2 regions of the Micromonospora sp. NPDC049047 genome follow, and region 1 is predicted to be linked to the other one. Evidence: riboswitches for the same ligand, from Rfam matches in the RefSeq annotation. Region 1 holds a riboswitch; the other holds the start of a gene.
The links. Region 1 has a riboswitch for cobalamin ahead of AB0B86_RS26420 (ribonucleoside-diphosphate reductase subunit alpha). Riboswitches for the same ligand answer to the same signal wherever they lie in the genome.

Region 1 (7,452 bases):
GGCGTTGCGCGGCGCCGACTTCACGGTCCACCGAGGTGAGGTCGTCGCGCTGATCGGCGACAACGGCGCCGGCAAGAGCACACTGATCAAGACGCTGTCCGGCGTGCACGCGCCGGACGAGGGTGAGATCCGGGTGGACGGTCGTCCCGTCCAGTTCTCCACGCCGGTCGACGCCCGGCGTGCGGGGGTGGAGACCGTCTACCAGGATCTCGCCGTCGCTGACGATCTCAGCGTGGCCGCCAACCTGTACCTCGGTCGGGAGATCCTGCGCTCCGGGCCGCTCGGCCGGCTGGGACTGCTCGACAAGCGCGCCATGCGGCAGGGTGCCGCCGCGGCCCTCGACGAACTGGGTGTGCGGATCCCCCGGGTCACCACCCCGATCGCGATGCTGTCCGGTGGGCAGCGACAGTGCGTCGCGGTGGCCCGCGCGATCATCTGGGCGACGAACGTGGTCATCCTCGACGAGCCGACCGCGGCGCTCGGTGTCGTTCAGACCGGGCGGGTGCTCGACGTTGTCCGGCGGGCCCGCGACGCCGGCATGTCAGTGGTGTTGGTGAGCCACAACATGCCGCAGGTGCTCGAGATCGCCGACCGGGTCGAGGTGCTGCGCCTCGGCCGTCGGGCGGCCCGGCTGCGCGCGGACGAGGTCACCACCGACGACCTGGTCGCCGCGATGACCGGCAGCACCAGCGGAGAGCGGGACGAACGCTGAATTCGTCGACCGGGGCGCGCGCGATCACAGGATCGGGCGCGCCCCGGGCCGTCGGGCCGTGCGCGGGTGCGAAGCGGGTCGTCGTACGCCGGGGTGGGCGCTCAGAACCGCGCCGGCTCGATGGTGGCGTCACCGTCGTCGGGCTGTCCGTGCAGCGCTTCCTCGACCCCGATCAGGTGGTTGGCCATCCGGATCCGGGCGCGCTCCGGGTCCCGGGCCTGCAGGGCCTTCAGGATCGCGACGTGCTCGTCGTGGGTACGCCGGTCCGCGCCCTCCTCGTGCAGGCTGCGCCAGAGCCGCCCGCGCAGGGTGCGCCCGGCGAACGCCTCGATCAGACCCACGAGCACCGGATTGTCCGCGTGCACCGCGATGATCCGGTGGAACGCGATGTCGATCTCCATGATCCGTTCGTGCTCCTGCGGCGACTGACCGGCGATCAGACCGGCCTCGTCGAGGAGATCCGCCGCCTGGGCGAGGGCCTCGTCGGTGATCCTGGTCGCCGCCAGGCGGGCGGCCTCGCACTCCAGCAGCCGCCGGACGATGTGGACGTGCCGCGGGTCGCCCTGGCCCTGGAAGTCGACGACGAAGCCCATCGGGGCCAGCAGCTGCGGCGCGTCGAGGTTTGTGACATAGGTGCCGTCACCCTGCCGGATGTTGACGATGCCGAGGATCGACAGCGCCGACATCCCCTCGCGTAGCGAGCCGCGTGAGACGCCGAGCGACTCGGCGAGGTCCTTCTCGATGGGCAGTCGATCCCCGGGCTTGAAGTGCCCTTCGAGGATCATCCGCTTGATGCCGTTCACCACCTCGTCGGTGCGCGACATGACAACCCCCTAGCGGCCGGCGGGGGTGGCCGTCCCACCCGCGATCACATACGGCTCCGAAGGTGACACCGTAGTCGGGTCTGTCGCCGCCCAGTAGTGGCCGTCGGGAAATCGGTAGAGCTCGACCGACTCGGGGCGCATCCGGGTGGAGTAGCCGGGCGCGCGGGGCAGGACGTAACCGCTGCCCGAGCCGGTGTCCTCGATGATGCACGGGTCGGTGAAGTGCTCGTGCAGGTGGTCGACGAACTCGGTGACCCGGTCGGTGAGATCTCCCGAGATCGCGACATAGTCGAGCACCGACACGTGCTGGACCATCTCGCACAGCCCGACGCCGCCGGCGTGGGGGCACACCGGGATCTCGAACTTCGCGGCGAGCAGCAGCACGGCGACGATCTCGTTGATGCTGGCCAACCTGCCGGTGTCAAGCTGGCAGAAGTCGATGGCCTCGGCCTGGAACAACTGCTTGAACATCACCCGGTTGTGGCAGTGTTCGCCGGTGGCGACTCCGATCGGAGCGACGGCGCGGCGGACGGCGGCGTGCCCGAGGATGTCGTCAGGGCTGGTGGGCTCCTCGATCCACAGTGGTTCGAACTGCGCGAGGGCCTTGACCCACTCGATCGCCTGACCGACGTCCCACACCTGGTTGGCGTCGATCATCAGGTGGCGGTCCGGACCGAGGATCTCCCGGGCGATGCCGCACCGGCGGATGTCGTCGTCGAGGTTGGCGCCCACCTTCAGCTTGACGTAGCCGTAGCCGGTGTCCACCGCCTCCTGGCACAGCCGGCGCAGCTTGTCGTCGCCGTAGCCGAGCCAGCCCGCCGAGGTGGTGTAGGCGGGGTAGCCGGTCCGGTTCAGCTCGGCGAGCCGGGCCGCCTTTGTGCTCTCCTTGGCGCGCAGGATGGCAAGCGCCTCGTCCCGGGTCAGCGCGTCGGACAGATAGCGCAGGTCCGCGATGTCGACGAGCTGCTCGGGGGACATGTCGACGAGCAGCCGCCACAGTGGCTTGGCGGCGAGCCGGGCGACCAGGTCCCACGACGCGTTCAGCACGGCGGCCAGCGACAGGTGCACGACGCCCTTTTCCGGGCCGAGCCAGCGCAGTTGGGAGTCGGAGGTGAGCAGGCGGTAGACCGCTCCCATGTCGGCCGCCATCGTGGCGACGTCCACGCCGACGAGGCGCTGTGCCTGGTGGACGGCCGCCGCGACGACGATGTCGTTGCCCCGGCCGATGGTGAAGGTCAGGCCGTGGCCCGCGAGTGGCGCACCGGTGCTGTCGACGCCGTCGGTGTGCAGGACGACATAGGCCGCCGAGTAGTCGCCGTCCTTGTTCATGGCGTCGGAGCCGTCAGCGGTCAGGGAGGTGGGGAAGCGGACGTCCTCGACGGTGACGGCGGTGATCTGCGGCATGCGCTCCTCGCCCGGCTAGGCTAAAGATCTGATGATCTCTGGGAGTATACGGAGGGTCAAACCGACGCGTCAACGACGTCGATCACCCAGGAATCGAAGACATCTAATGTTTTTCGTGCTACGGATTCATCGATGTGTCGTCGTCGTCTTGGCCGCCCTGCCTGGTCCGCCAGCCCTCAGGGCGCTGCTGGCGGTATTCGTCGCGCTGGTGGGCGCGCGCACCACGCCGCGGCTGCTGCTCCACTCGCGGCCTGCTGAGGCACTCCCGGTCCGATGGGGTGTTGGAGCGGGTCGCGCCAAGTAACCCAGAAGATTGGATGTCCACTCTGGAAACTCACATTGACGACCGGGTATGGGTAGGGTTCCTTACATTCAAAGACCTAATACATCACACCTTTCCGCATGTCGGCATCTGCTCCGGTGTCGCCTGCCGCGCGGCGTTCGCCGGCCCCGCGTCGAGCCGGGCCGACCCGGCGCCTCGGTGCCGGTGACGACCATCACGGGCATCGCCATCGACACGCCCGGGACCGACATGTGGGGTGTGACAACGGCAGCGTCCCTATATATGGTGTCGAGCGCAGCTGGTTCGGCCGCTCTCCCGAGCGGTCGAGGCAAGAGGGAACCCGGTGCGAATCCGGGACTGTCCCGCAGCGGTGAGTGGGAACGACAGCCGTCATGAGCACTGGGCCACGAAGTGGCCTGGGAAGCGACGGTCAGTAGGAGACCGGCCAACCCGGTAGTGCCCACGAGTCCGAAGACCTGCCAGCGCGCCGCGTACCCGCACCCGGGTGGGCGGCGGTCCGAGGCCGCGTGGGACGGCTGACGCCACCTGACCCACGCCGCGCCGGCGTGGCGTCCGCCGGTGTCCGTCTCCACGCGTTCGAGGGCCATCAGGTCTCGAACTCGCGAGGAGTGAGTGGTGACAGTCACCGAGGTAGCCCCGGCAGGCGGCGACGCGGCAGTGCGGCGCACGACCATGCAGGTCCGCAAGCGCGACGGCGGCACCGAATCCGTGGACGTGAACAAGATCGTCCGGGCGGTCGAGCGGTGGGCCGACGACCTGGCCGACGTCGACCCGATGCGCGTCGCCACCCGCACGATCAGCGGCCTGTACGACGGCGCGACGACTGCCGAGCTGGACCGGCTCTCCATCCAGACCGCAGCCGAGATGATCGGTGCGGAACCGCAGTACTCCCGCCTCGCCGCCCGGCTGCTGTCCGCCTACGTCGACAAGGAGGTACGTCGGCAGGGCATCGCCTCGTTCAGCGCGGCGATCCGGGTCGGCCACGCCGAGGGCCTGATCGGCGACGACACCGCCGCGTTCGTCGCCGCACACGCCCCGATCCTCGACGCCGCCGTCGATCCGGACGGCGACCGACGGTTCGAGTACTTCGGCCTGCGCACCGTGTACGACAGGTACCTGCTGCGGCACCCCACCAGCCGGCTGGTGCTGGAGACCCCGCAGTACTGGCTGCTGCGGGTGGCCTGCGGCCTGTCCCGGACGCCGGACGAGGCGATCGGCTTCTACCGGCTCATCTCCAGCCTGGCGTACCTGCCCAGCTCGCCGACCCTGTTCAACTCCGGCACCCGGCACACCCAGATGTCCTCCTGTTACCTGGTCGACTCGCCGCGCGACGAGCTGGACTCGATCTACGCGCGGTACGCCCAGGTCGCCAACCTGTCCAAGTTCGCCGGCGGCATCGGGATCGCGTACTCCCGGGTCCGGTCCCGGGGCGCGCTGATCCGCGGCACCAACGGGCAGTCCAACGGGATCGTGCCGTGGCTGCGCACGCTTGACGCGAGCGTCGCCGCCGTCAACCAGGGTGGCCGGCGCAAGGGCGCGGCCTGCGTCTACCTGGAGCCGTGGCACCCGGACATCGAGGAGTTCCTGCAGCTGCGGGACAACACCGGCGAGGACGCCCGGCGCACCCACAACCTCAACCTGGCCAACTGGATCCCGGACGAGTTCATGCGCCGGGTCGAGGCCGACGAGCTGTGGTCGCTGTTCGACCCGCACGAGGTGCCCGAACTGCCCGACCTGTGGGGGGAGCGGTTCGACGCCGCGTACCGGGAGGCCGAGGCGGCGGGCCGTTACGTGCGGCAGGTCCCGGCACGGGAGCTGTACGGGAAGATGATGCGCACCCTCGCCCAGACCGGCAACGGGTGGATGACCTTCAAGGACGCCGCGAACCGGCTGTGCAACCAGACCGCCGAGGACGGCAACGTGGTGCACCTGTCCAACCTCTGCACGGAGATCATCGAGGTGTCCAGTGACGCCGAGACGGCAGTGTGCAACCTCGGCTCGGTGAACCTCGCCGCCCACCTCACCGACGACGGCATCGACTGGGAGCGGCTGCGCGCCACGGTGCGGACCGCCGTCACCTTCCTCGACCGGGTCATCGACATCAACTACTACCCAACCGCGCAGGCGGCGGCAAGCAACCCCCGCTGGCGGCCGGTCGGGCTCGGGCTGATGGGCCTGCAGGACGTCTTCTTCGCGCTGCGGCTGCCGTTCGACTCGCCGGCCGCGCGGGAGTTGTCCACCCGGATCAGCGAGGAGTTGTACCTGACGGCGCTGGAGACCTCCGCCGACCTGGCACGGCAGTTCGGCGCGCACCCGGCGTACGGGCAGACCCGGGCCGCGCGGGGCGACCTGCAACCGGACCTGTGGGGTGTCGAGGGTACGCAGACCGCACGGTGGGACGCGCTGCGCGAGCGGGTCGCGGCGCACGGCCTGCGTAACTCGCTGCTGGTGGCCGTCGCCCCGACCGCGACCATCGCCTCGATCGCCGGGTGCTACGAATGCATCGAGCCGCAGGTGTCGAACCTGTTCAAGCGCGAGACGCTGTCGGGGGAGTTCCTCCAGGTCAACACCGCCCTGGTCCGCGAGCTGAAGGCCCGCGGTCTGTGGACCGACCGGGTGCGGTCGGCGATCAAGCGGGCCGAGGGCTCGGTGCAGGACATCGCCGAGCTGCCGGCCGCCGTCCGGGAGCTGTTCCGCACGGCCTGGGAGCTGCCGCAGCGTGCCCTGATCGACCTGGCCGCCGCCCGCGCCCCGTTCATCGACCAGTCCCAGTCGCTGAACCTGTTCCTGGCCGCGCCGACCATCGGCAAGCTCTCCTCGATGTACCTGTACGCCTGGAAGGCCGGGCTGAAGTCCACCTACTACCTGCGCTCGCGCCCGGCCACCCGGATCCAGCAGGCCACCGTCGCGCTCGTCGCCCCGGTGGCGGCCGACGCGGATGCGCTTGCCTGCTCGCTGGAGAACCCCGAGTCGTGCGAGGCCTGCCAGTGACAGTCGCCGACCCCACCACCGACACCGCCGTCTCCGACACGAGGACCACGCACATGCTGCTCGACCCCGGGATGGACCTCACCCTCCGCCCGATGCGCTACCCGCACTTCTTCGACAGGTTCCGCGACGCCATCCGCAACACCTGGACGGTCGAGGAGGTCGACCTGCACGCCGACCTCGCCGACCTGGACCGGCTGTCGCCGGCCGAGCGGCACCTGGTCAGCCGCCTGGTGGCGTTCTTCGCCACCGGCGACACCATCGTCGCCAACAACCTGGTGCTCAACCTCTACCAGCACGTCAACAGCCCCGAGGGTCGCCTCTACCTGTCCCGGCAACTGTTCGAGGAGGCCGTGCACGTCCAGTTCTACCTGAACCTGCTCGACACGTACGTGCCGGACGAGACCGAGCGCTTCGAGGCCTTCGCCGCCATCGAGAACATTCCCTCGATCCGTCGCAAGGCCGAGTTCTGTTTCCGCTGGATCGACTCGCTCAACGACCTGCGGCAGCTGCGGACCAGGGAGGACCGGCGCACGTTCCTGCTCAACCTGATCTGCTTCGCCGCCTGCATCGAGGGGCTGTTCTTCTACGGCGCGTTCGCCTACGTCTACTTCCTGCGCTCCCGTGGCCTGCTGCACGGCCTGGCCTCCGGCACCAACTGGGTGTTCCGCGACGAGTCGATGCACATGGCGTTCGCGTTCGACGTCGTCGACACCGTCCGCGCCGAGGAACCGGACCTGTTCGACGACGATCTCGCCGACCAGGTGCGGCAGATGCTCGCCGAGGCCGTCGAGTGTGAGGTGCAGTTCGCCGAGGACCTGGTGGGCCAGGGGGTGCCCGGTCTGACGCTTGCCGACATGCGGGAGTACCTCCAGCACGTCGCCGACCGCCGCCTGGCCCAGCTCGGTATCGCCCCGCACTACGGGTCGAGCAACCCGTTCGCGTTCATGGAGTTGCAGGACGTGCAGGAGCTGTCCAACTTCTTCGAGCGCCGGGTGTCGGCGTACCAGGTCGGGGTGGCCGGCACCGTCGCCTTCGACGACGACTTCTAGGCGGCTACCGATCCCGGGTCCTGGCGTCGCTTGGTGAGCCACCGCATCACGTGCAGGGGGTGCGACGCCGGGTCCGGGATCGGGTGGAAGACGTGCTCCACCTCGCCGTCGGCGATGATCAGGGTCAACCGCTCGTAGAGCGTCATGTCCCCCGCGGTGCGGGTCGGC
Region 2 (7,452 bases), on a different contig from region 1:
TCGACGGAGTAGAAGTTGCGGCCGGTGGGCAGCACGTTCACCAGGCCCCGGGTGGGTGAACCGGACGGGCCGGGCGGCACGAACCGGCCGTCGAGCGCACCGAGGGTGTTCGTCAGCTCGTCGGTGGTGCGGTCCAGCCGGGGCACCAGCTCGGTCGCGGCGAAGCGCAGCACTGCGGCGACGTCCGGGATCGGCTGGCCGGTCACCTCGACGACCACCGCGTCGACCGCGTCCACCGCCCAGTCCAGGGTCTCCATCCCGACCACCAGGCGCCGGGCGAGCGCCTCGATCAGGTCGATCGCGTCGGCGGCGGTGCCGGCCGGCCCGTCCACCACGTCGGTAAGCGTGGTGGGCACGGTCAGACGTTCGCCCGGGGCCGCGAGCAGCGCCTGCTCGTCGAGGGAGTACGCGACGGCGAGCGCCTGCCGCAGGCCGGGCAGGGCGTGGGCGCCACCCCAGATCTGGGGTGCGCGCAGCACCGCGAGGACCAGGTTGACCCGGGGTTCACCGGTGGGAGCGTCGGCGAGGATGTGCAGCCCGTCGCGGATCTGCACGTCCTTGACCTCGCACAGGTACCCGTCGAGGTGCAGCACGAAGTCGTCGAAGTCGTCAGCGTCGGGCATCGCCTCGGCGTGCAGGTCGTGGTGCAGCTCGGCGGCGCGGACCAGGTCCCAGATCTGCGCCCGCACGGTCGGCACCTTCGCCGGGTCGAGGGCCTGCACTGTGGCGTACTCGTCGAGCAGTTGTTCCAGTTTGGCCAGGTCGCCGTAGGTCTCGGCGCGGGCCATCGGCGGCACCAGGTGGTCGATCACCACTGCGTGCGCCCGGCGCTTGGCCTGGGTGCCCTCGCCGGGGTCGTTGACGATGAACGGGTAGACCAGCGGCAGGTCACCCAGGACCGCGTCGGGCGCGCAGCCGGCGGCCAGGCCGAGGCCCTTGCCGGGCAACCACTCAAGGGTGCCGTGCTTGCCCAGGTGCACGACGGCGTCCGCGCCGAAGCCGCCGTCGTCGACAGGGGCGGCCAGCCAGCGGTACGCGGCCAGGTAGTGGTGACTCGGCGGCAGGTCCGGGTCGTGGTAGATGGCGATCGGGTTCTCCCCGAACCCACGCGGCGGCTGGATCAGCAGCACCACGTTGCCGAAGCGCAGCCCGGCGAGGACGATGTCCCCACTCTCGGTGTAGAGCTGGCCGGGCGGCTCACCCCAGTGTTCGCGCATCCGCTCGCGCAGCTCGGCGGGGACCCTGTCGAACCACCGCCGGTACGTGTCCCCCGGTATCCGGGCCTCGGCGGCGGCCAACTGCTCCGGGGTGAGCCACTCCACGTCGTGCCCACCGGCGGCGATCAGCGCGTGGATCAACGCGTCACCGTCGTCGGGCATCGGGCCGTCGCCCAGGTCGTAGCCGTCCTCGGCCAGCGCGGCGAGCAGCCGGACCGCCGAGACCGGAGTGTCCAGCCCGACGGCGTTGCCGACCCGGGAGTGCCTGGTGGGGTACGAGCTGAGCACCACGGCGACCCGCTTGTCACCGTTGGGCACGTACCGCAGCCGGGCGTGACGCACCGCGATCCCGGCGACCCGGGCGGCCCGCTCGGGATCGGCGACGTAGACGGAGAGGCCGTCGGCGTCGATCTGCTTGAACGAGAACGGCACAGTGACGATCCGGCCGTCGAACTCCGGGATGGCCACCTGCATCGCGGCGTCCAACGGGGACAGCCCGGCGTCGCTGCCGGCCCACTGCTCGCGGGTGCTGGTCAGGCAGAGCGCCTGGATGATCGGCACATCAAGGGCGGCCAGGGCGCCGACGTCCCAGGCGTCCTCGTCGCCGCCGCCGGAGGCGTCCGCGGCGACCGCGCCACCTGCCGCGAGGACGGTGACCAGCAGCGCGTCACAGCGGGCGAAGAGCCCGAGCGGTCCACTGTCGGCGGTGAGCCCCCGCAGCGAGCCGCAGAAGATCGGCAGCGGACTGCCGCCGGCCTCCCGCACCGCGTCGACCAGCACGTCGACGAAGCCGGTGTTGCCGGCCAGCGCGTGTGCCCGGTAGAAGACGATCCCCACCGTGGGCCGGTACGGGTCGGCCAGGTGCGCGCCGTGCACGCCGTACGCCGGGGTGCGGGCGGGCGGGGCGAACCCCTCGCCGGTGAGCAGCACCGTGTCGGAGAGGAACCGGGCCAACTGCCCGAGGTTGTCCGGCCCACCCTCGACCAGGTACGCGAGCGCCTGGGTGACGTCCCCGGACGGCACTGTGGAGATGGCCATCAGCTCCGCGTCGGGCAGCGTCTCGCCACCGAGCACCACCGTCGGCACACCGGTGGCGAGCACCGCGGCGAGACCGTCCGGCCAGGCCTGTCGACCGCCGAGCAGGCGTACGACGGCGAGGTTCACCCCGTCGAGCAGGGCGGGCACCTCGTCGGCGGCGACGCGGGCGGGGTTGGCGAGCCGATAGTCGGCGCCGCTGGCGCGGGCGGCGAGCAGGTCGGTGTCGGCGGTGGAGAGCAGCAGGATGCGCACGGCAGGCTCCGGAGAGTGACGCCCCGGCGGCCACTGAGGCGACCTGGACGAAGCGGGTGGGTGCGGCGTCAGCCGGTACGACGGCGCGACCGGACCTGTCGACGCGGACGTCGGGGGGTCGGTCGGCGCCGGGCGCTCAGCTCAGCGGGACCGGTGGCCCGCTCGGCCGACCTGGAGCCCGCCGGCGCGGCCGGCGCTCTGGATGCCGGCGCGGCCGGTCGTGGGCGCGGTGCGGCGCCCACGACACCTGTCGTGGCGATTGTCGTCAATGTGTGCGACGCCGTGCGTCATCGGGTCCTCCTCGGGTGTCCACGCCCTGGGGTACGTCCCGACGGCCGAAGTATCCTGGCTTCCGGATCGACGCTCTCCCCCGGCCTTCCAACCGCAGACACACGGCCGTGACTCACGAGGGGGGATCGCTCCCCGGTGACAGTGGCGGGACCGCGTCGGATTCGCACCGACTTCCTTCACTGCCGTCAGGCCGCGAATGCTGCCACACCGCCGCGCCGCCGGTCAACGTCGACCCCGAGGCCGTCAAGCGGGCGCAGTCCATTGACATACGCCGATAATGATCGCCACGAAGTCGCGCCCGGCAATGGCGCCGGCCTATGCGGCATCTCGCTTTCTCTGCTGTGCCGCGCGCGGCGGGGCGGCCGTTCCCGCGGTGCGTCAGGTGACGCCGAGCGGGGTGCGCACACCCGCGCTGACCTGCGACGGTCGGCCGGCAGGGCGGTGTCAGGCGGCGCGGTCACCTAGGATCGGCGACCACCGCAGCAACGTCCGCAATCGATCCCGGAGGTCGATCACCATCGTCGCCATGCGATTTCACCGGCTCGCCGGCCGGGTCTGGCTCTGCCCAGGTGATCCGGACCCAGCGGCGGTCCAGGCCGGCGTCGCCGTCGTGGCCGACGAACGCGGCAGTGTGATGATCGACGCCGGGCAGAGCCCCGGGCACGCCCGCGACATCCAGGCGGCGCTGACCGCCGCCGGGCTGCCGCCGCCGCGCTGGCTCGTCTACACCCACCACCACTGGGACCACGTCTGGGGCGCCTGCGCGTGGCCGGGAGTCGAGATCGTCGGGCACCAGACGGCCGTGCCGCTGCTGCGCGCCGAAGCCGCCCGACCGTGGAGTCACCGCTACCTGGACGAGCAGGTCCGCGCCGAGCCCCGCCTCGGCCCGAGCTTTCGGGCCCGGGCCCGGGCCATGGACTCCTGGGCGGACTTCACCATCCTGCCGCCCACCCGGGTCTTCGCCGAGCGGGACGAACTGCCGGTCGGGGTGGGGCTACGCCACGTCGGCGGCGGGCACGCACCGGACTCGACGGTCGTGCTGGTGCCCGACTCGGGCGTCATGCTGCTGGGCGACTGCTTCTACCCCCCGCCGGCGCACCTGCGCCGCCCCAACGACGACCTCGACCTGGGCCTGGTCCGACGGCTGCTCGACGACACCTACCACTGGTACGTGTCGAGTCACGCCGAGCCGATGACGCTTGAGCAGGCCCGCGCGGCGGTCGGACCCGCCTGAGCGGACCGGCCTCAGCGGGCGTGCCGTTCCGGGTGGGCGCGGTTCCACACCCGCATCCGCTCCGGGTAGCCGGTCCGGCCCGCCTCGTACAACGGCACCGCGTGTTTGCGGGCGATGGATCCCGCCGCCCGTGGCGTGCCGGTACGCCGACGGATCCACTCCCCGTCGTGGGCGATCGCCACCACAGTGGTGTCCGTGGCGGTGGTCTCCGGCTCCAGGTAGAACTCCACCCCGCGCCGGCTCAGGACGAACGCCTCAAGCGCGGCGAGGTCGTCCCGGGTCGCCTCGCGGTCCAGCTTCGTCGGGGTCGCCTCGGCACCCCGTGACCGGCGACTGAACCAGCTCATGCCCAACCCCTCTCCTCGACGCCCCGCAAGTGCAGCACCGATTCCTGGCAATACCCTGCACGCCGGATGGGAGAAAGCTGACCCGACGAGGGTGGAACCCGCCAGGCGTGGGCGGTGTCATGAGTGTGACCCGAACGGAGGTTCCCCTGGACGACGACGCACTCGTCACCCGCGCCCGCTCCGGCGACCTGGCGGCGTACGACCTCCTGGTCGCTCGGCACACCGCGTCCGCGTTCCGGACGGCGGTGCTGCTCGGCGCGGGCTCGGACGCCGAGGACGTCATCCAGGAGGCGTTCGTGAAGGCGTACCGCAAGTTGTCCCGTTACCGGGGCGAGTCGTCCTTCCGATCGTGGCTGCTCGCGATCGTCGCCAACGAGACCCGCAACCTGCACCGGTCGCGCGGCCGGCGCGACGGGCTCGTCCTGCGCGCCGCGGCGGCGGACCCGACCTCGGAGATCGCCGAGGACGGGGCGGTGGGTGCGGTTCTCGCCGGTGAGCGTCGCACCGCCCTGGTGCAGGCGCTGCGCCAACTACCCGTACGCGACCGCGAGGTGATCGTCTGCCGGTTCTTCCTCGACCTCAGCGAGGAGGAGACGGTGGCGGCCCTGGGCTGGCCGCGGGGCACTGTGAAGTCGCGCACGTCCCGGGCCCTGGCGAAGCTTCGCGGCCTGCTCGACCGGGAGGAGGTACGGCATGGCTGACCTGGAACGGGAACTGCGCGACCTGTCCGCCTGGCTGGAGACGCCCGAGCCGCCCGACGTGCGCGCCGCGGTCCGCGGCCGGCTGCGCCGACCGGCGCGGCGGTGGCGCCCGCTCGTCGCTGCGGTGCTCGTCGCCGTGCTGGTGGCGGTGTTGCCGCCGACCCGTGCCGCCATCGCCGACGCGGTCACCGGCCTGCTGCGCTTCGCCGGCGTGAGCATCGCCGTCTCGCCCACCCCGTCGTTGCCCGGTGGCGTCGCGTCGCCGTTGCCCGCGCAGCGGGTCACCGGGCTGCAGGAGGCCCAACGTGCGGTGCGGTTCCCGATCCGGCTACCGGCGAAGCTGGGCCCGCCCGAGCGGGTGCAGGTCGCCGACCCCGACCCGGCGGGCACCTGTCGGGTCGCGACGCTGCTCTATGACGGCGGCGCGCTGCGCATCGACGCGTTCGACGGTCGGCTGAATCTGTCCTTCCACAAGGAGGTCATGCCGGCGGGTGTGGGCTGGGTCGAGGTCAACGGTGGCTTCGCGGTGTGGGTGGACGGTCCGCACGTGCTGTCGTACGTGGACCGCTCGGGCCAGATCCGCCAGGAGACCGCCCGGCTTGCCGCCTCGACCCTGATCTGGGCGGACGGCGACGTGAGCTACCGGCTTGAGGGTGCCGTCAGCAAGGCCGAGGCGATCGAGATCGCCCGTTCGCTGCGCTAGGGGTCTGTTTCATCGGAGCTGGGAACCTGACGGGCTCGGCCGGTGTCCTGAAGATGCGAGAGGTTGTCGACGGGTACCGGAGGTAGAGATGGGTTCACGGGGCAGGTCGCTGCTGGCGGCATCGGTGCTTCTGCTGGCGGGGTGCGCGACCACGACCGGCGGCGGGTCGGTCGCGCCGACCACCACCGCGCCGACCACCACGCCGAGCAGCGCGGGCGCCGCGACCACCGCAGGCGCCGCGGGCGTCGCGGGCGCCGCGACGGGCTGCCACTCACGGGTCGAGACGACGTCGCTGCCCGACTGGGCGGACACCGGGTTCCACGGGGGCAGCAGTGGGCCACACGTCGTCGGGGCAAAGGGTGACATCGTGGCGGTGCTCTTCGCCCACCCGCTGCGCCAGGTCCGCAAGGACGGATCGAACAACAAGATCCTGTGGGTGGCCCGCGCCTCCACGACCTCACCCGACCCGACCGCACCGGCGGCCCTTGTCATCACCGCGACGCTTGACGGCACCGACACCCGGGTGACCCGGGAGGTCGCCGGCGGCCCCGGTCCGTCGATCATCGACATGCCGCAGGCCGGGTGCTGGCATCTCGACCTACGCTGGTCCGGGCACACCGACACGATGGACCTGGTCTACGCCCCCTGAGCCACCCCGGTGTGGCCAACGACGTCGAGCGAGGCGGGAGCGGCGACCTCATCGCCCGCTCCCGCCGCCACCGCCGCCTAGGGTGTGGTCGTGCCGATCACCTTTCAGCTTCCCGCGGATCGGGCCACGGCGGTGACGTTCGCGGTCTCGCCGATCGTGGAGTTGGCCTGGGCGTGGCACGTGCTCGTCGGCGTCGAGCATCACCCGGAGCGGGCGGAGTGGGCGGCGCGCGTCCTCGCCGAGTTGCCAGCCGACCTGGTCGCGGAGCTGAATACCTGGTCGTTCGCGGTGCGGGCGGTCCGCGCGACAGTGTTCGCGGATCCGACGCTGCCGCCGGCCCTCGACTGGGCGCAGGCGGTGGCGGCACTGCGCGCGATGCCGCCCGCCCAGTTCGCCGCCGCGATGCTCCGACCGCTGCTGCGGGTGGGCGGCCGGTCCGCCGACGTGACCGACCATCGCGTGGGTGCCGAGTTGATGGCGTTGTCCCGGGCGCGGGGCGCGGCCGCGACGCGGGCGGTGCGGCTGCTCCTGGAGCAGCCCGCCGCGGCACAGACCACAGTGGTCCGCCTGCTGCAGGGGTGCTGGGCGGCGTTCTTCGCGGCCGAGTGGCACCGGATCGAGCCGGCGCTCGCCGGTGAGGTGCGGGCGCGATCACGTACGGCCGCCCGTGGCGACCTGCCCGCCGCGCTGGCTGGCCTGTCTCCCGCCGTCGCCATCGGTACGGATGGCCGCGTCACCATCGACAAGGTGCAGAGCAAGTCGCTGGCGGTACCCGAACGGGGGCTGGTGCTGGTGCCCACCGTCTTCGGCGCCCCCCATGTCTACGTCGCCGACGAGGCGGGCCGTCCGGTGGTGGTGCACTACCCGTTCCCGCCGCCGGAGCACACGGCCGACCGGCGACTGACCCTGCGACGCCTCGACGTGCTCGCTCACCCGGCACGCCTGGAGGTGTGCCGCGCGATAGCCGTCGAACCCAGGTCCGCCCGGGAGATCGCCCGGCTCTGGCGCCTCGACGAGACC

Region 2: linked by a shared signal. The riboswitch ahead of cobN (cobaltochelatase subunit CobN) and the one ahead of AB0B86_RS26420 (ribonucleoside-diphosphate reductase subunit alpha) in region 1 are both predicted to bind cobalamin.

The regions. Positions count from the first base shown of each region.
Region 1 covers NZ_JBEZEY010000021.1:64,103-71,554, forward strand. The annotation lists gene AB0B86_RS26405 (ATP-binding cassette domain-containing protein) at 1-712, shown strand, start outside; gene AB0B86_RS26410 (FadR/GntR family transcriptional regulator) at 814-1,536, opposite strand; gene AB0B86_RS26415 (enolase C-terminal domain-like protein) at 1,546-2,940, opposite strand; cobalamin riboswitch at 3,506-3,722, shown strand; gene AB0B86_RS26420 (ribonucleoside-diphosphate reductase subunit alpha) at 3,917-6,235, shown strand; gene AB0B86_RS26425 (ribonucleotide-diphosphate reductase subunit beta) at 6,289-7,284, shown strand; gene AB0B86_RS26430 (MerR family transcriptional regulator) at 7,281-7,452, opposite strand, start outside.
Region 2 covers NZ_JBEZEY010000001.1:392,725-400,176, reverse strand. The annotation lists gene cobN (cobaltochelatase subunit CobN) at 1-2,507, opposite strand, end outside; cobalamin riboswitch at 2,846-2,975, opposite strand; gene AB0B86_RS01715 (MBL fold metallo-hydrolase) at 3,325-4,032, shown strand; gene AB0B86_RS01710 (hypothetical protein) at 4,044-4,379, opposite strand; gene AB0B86_RS01705 (RNA polymerase sigma factor) at 4,499-5,080, shown strand; gene AB0B86_RS01700 (hypothetical protein) at 5,073-5,783, shown strand; gene AB0B86_RS01695 (hypothetical protein) at 5,872-6,432, shown strand; gene AB0B86_RS01690 (DUF5937 family protein) at 6,523-7,452, shown strand, end outside.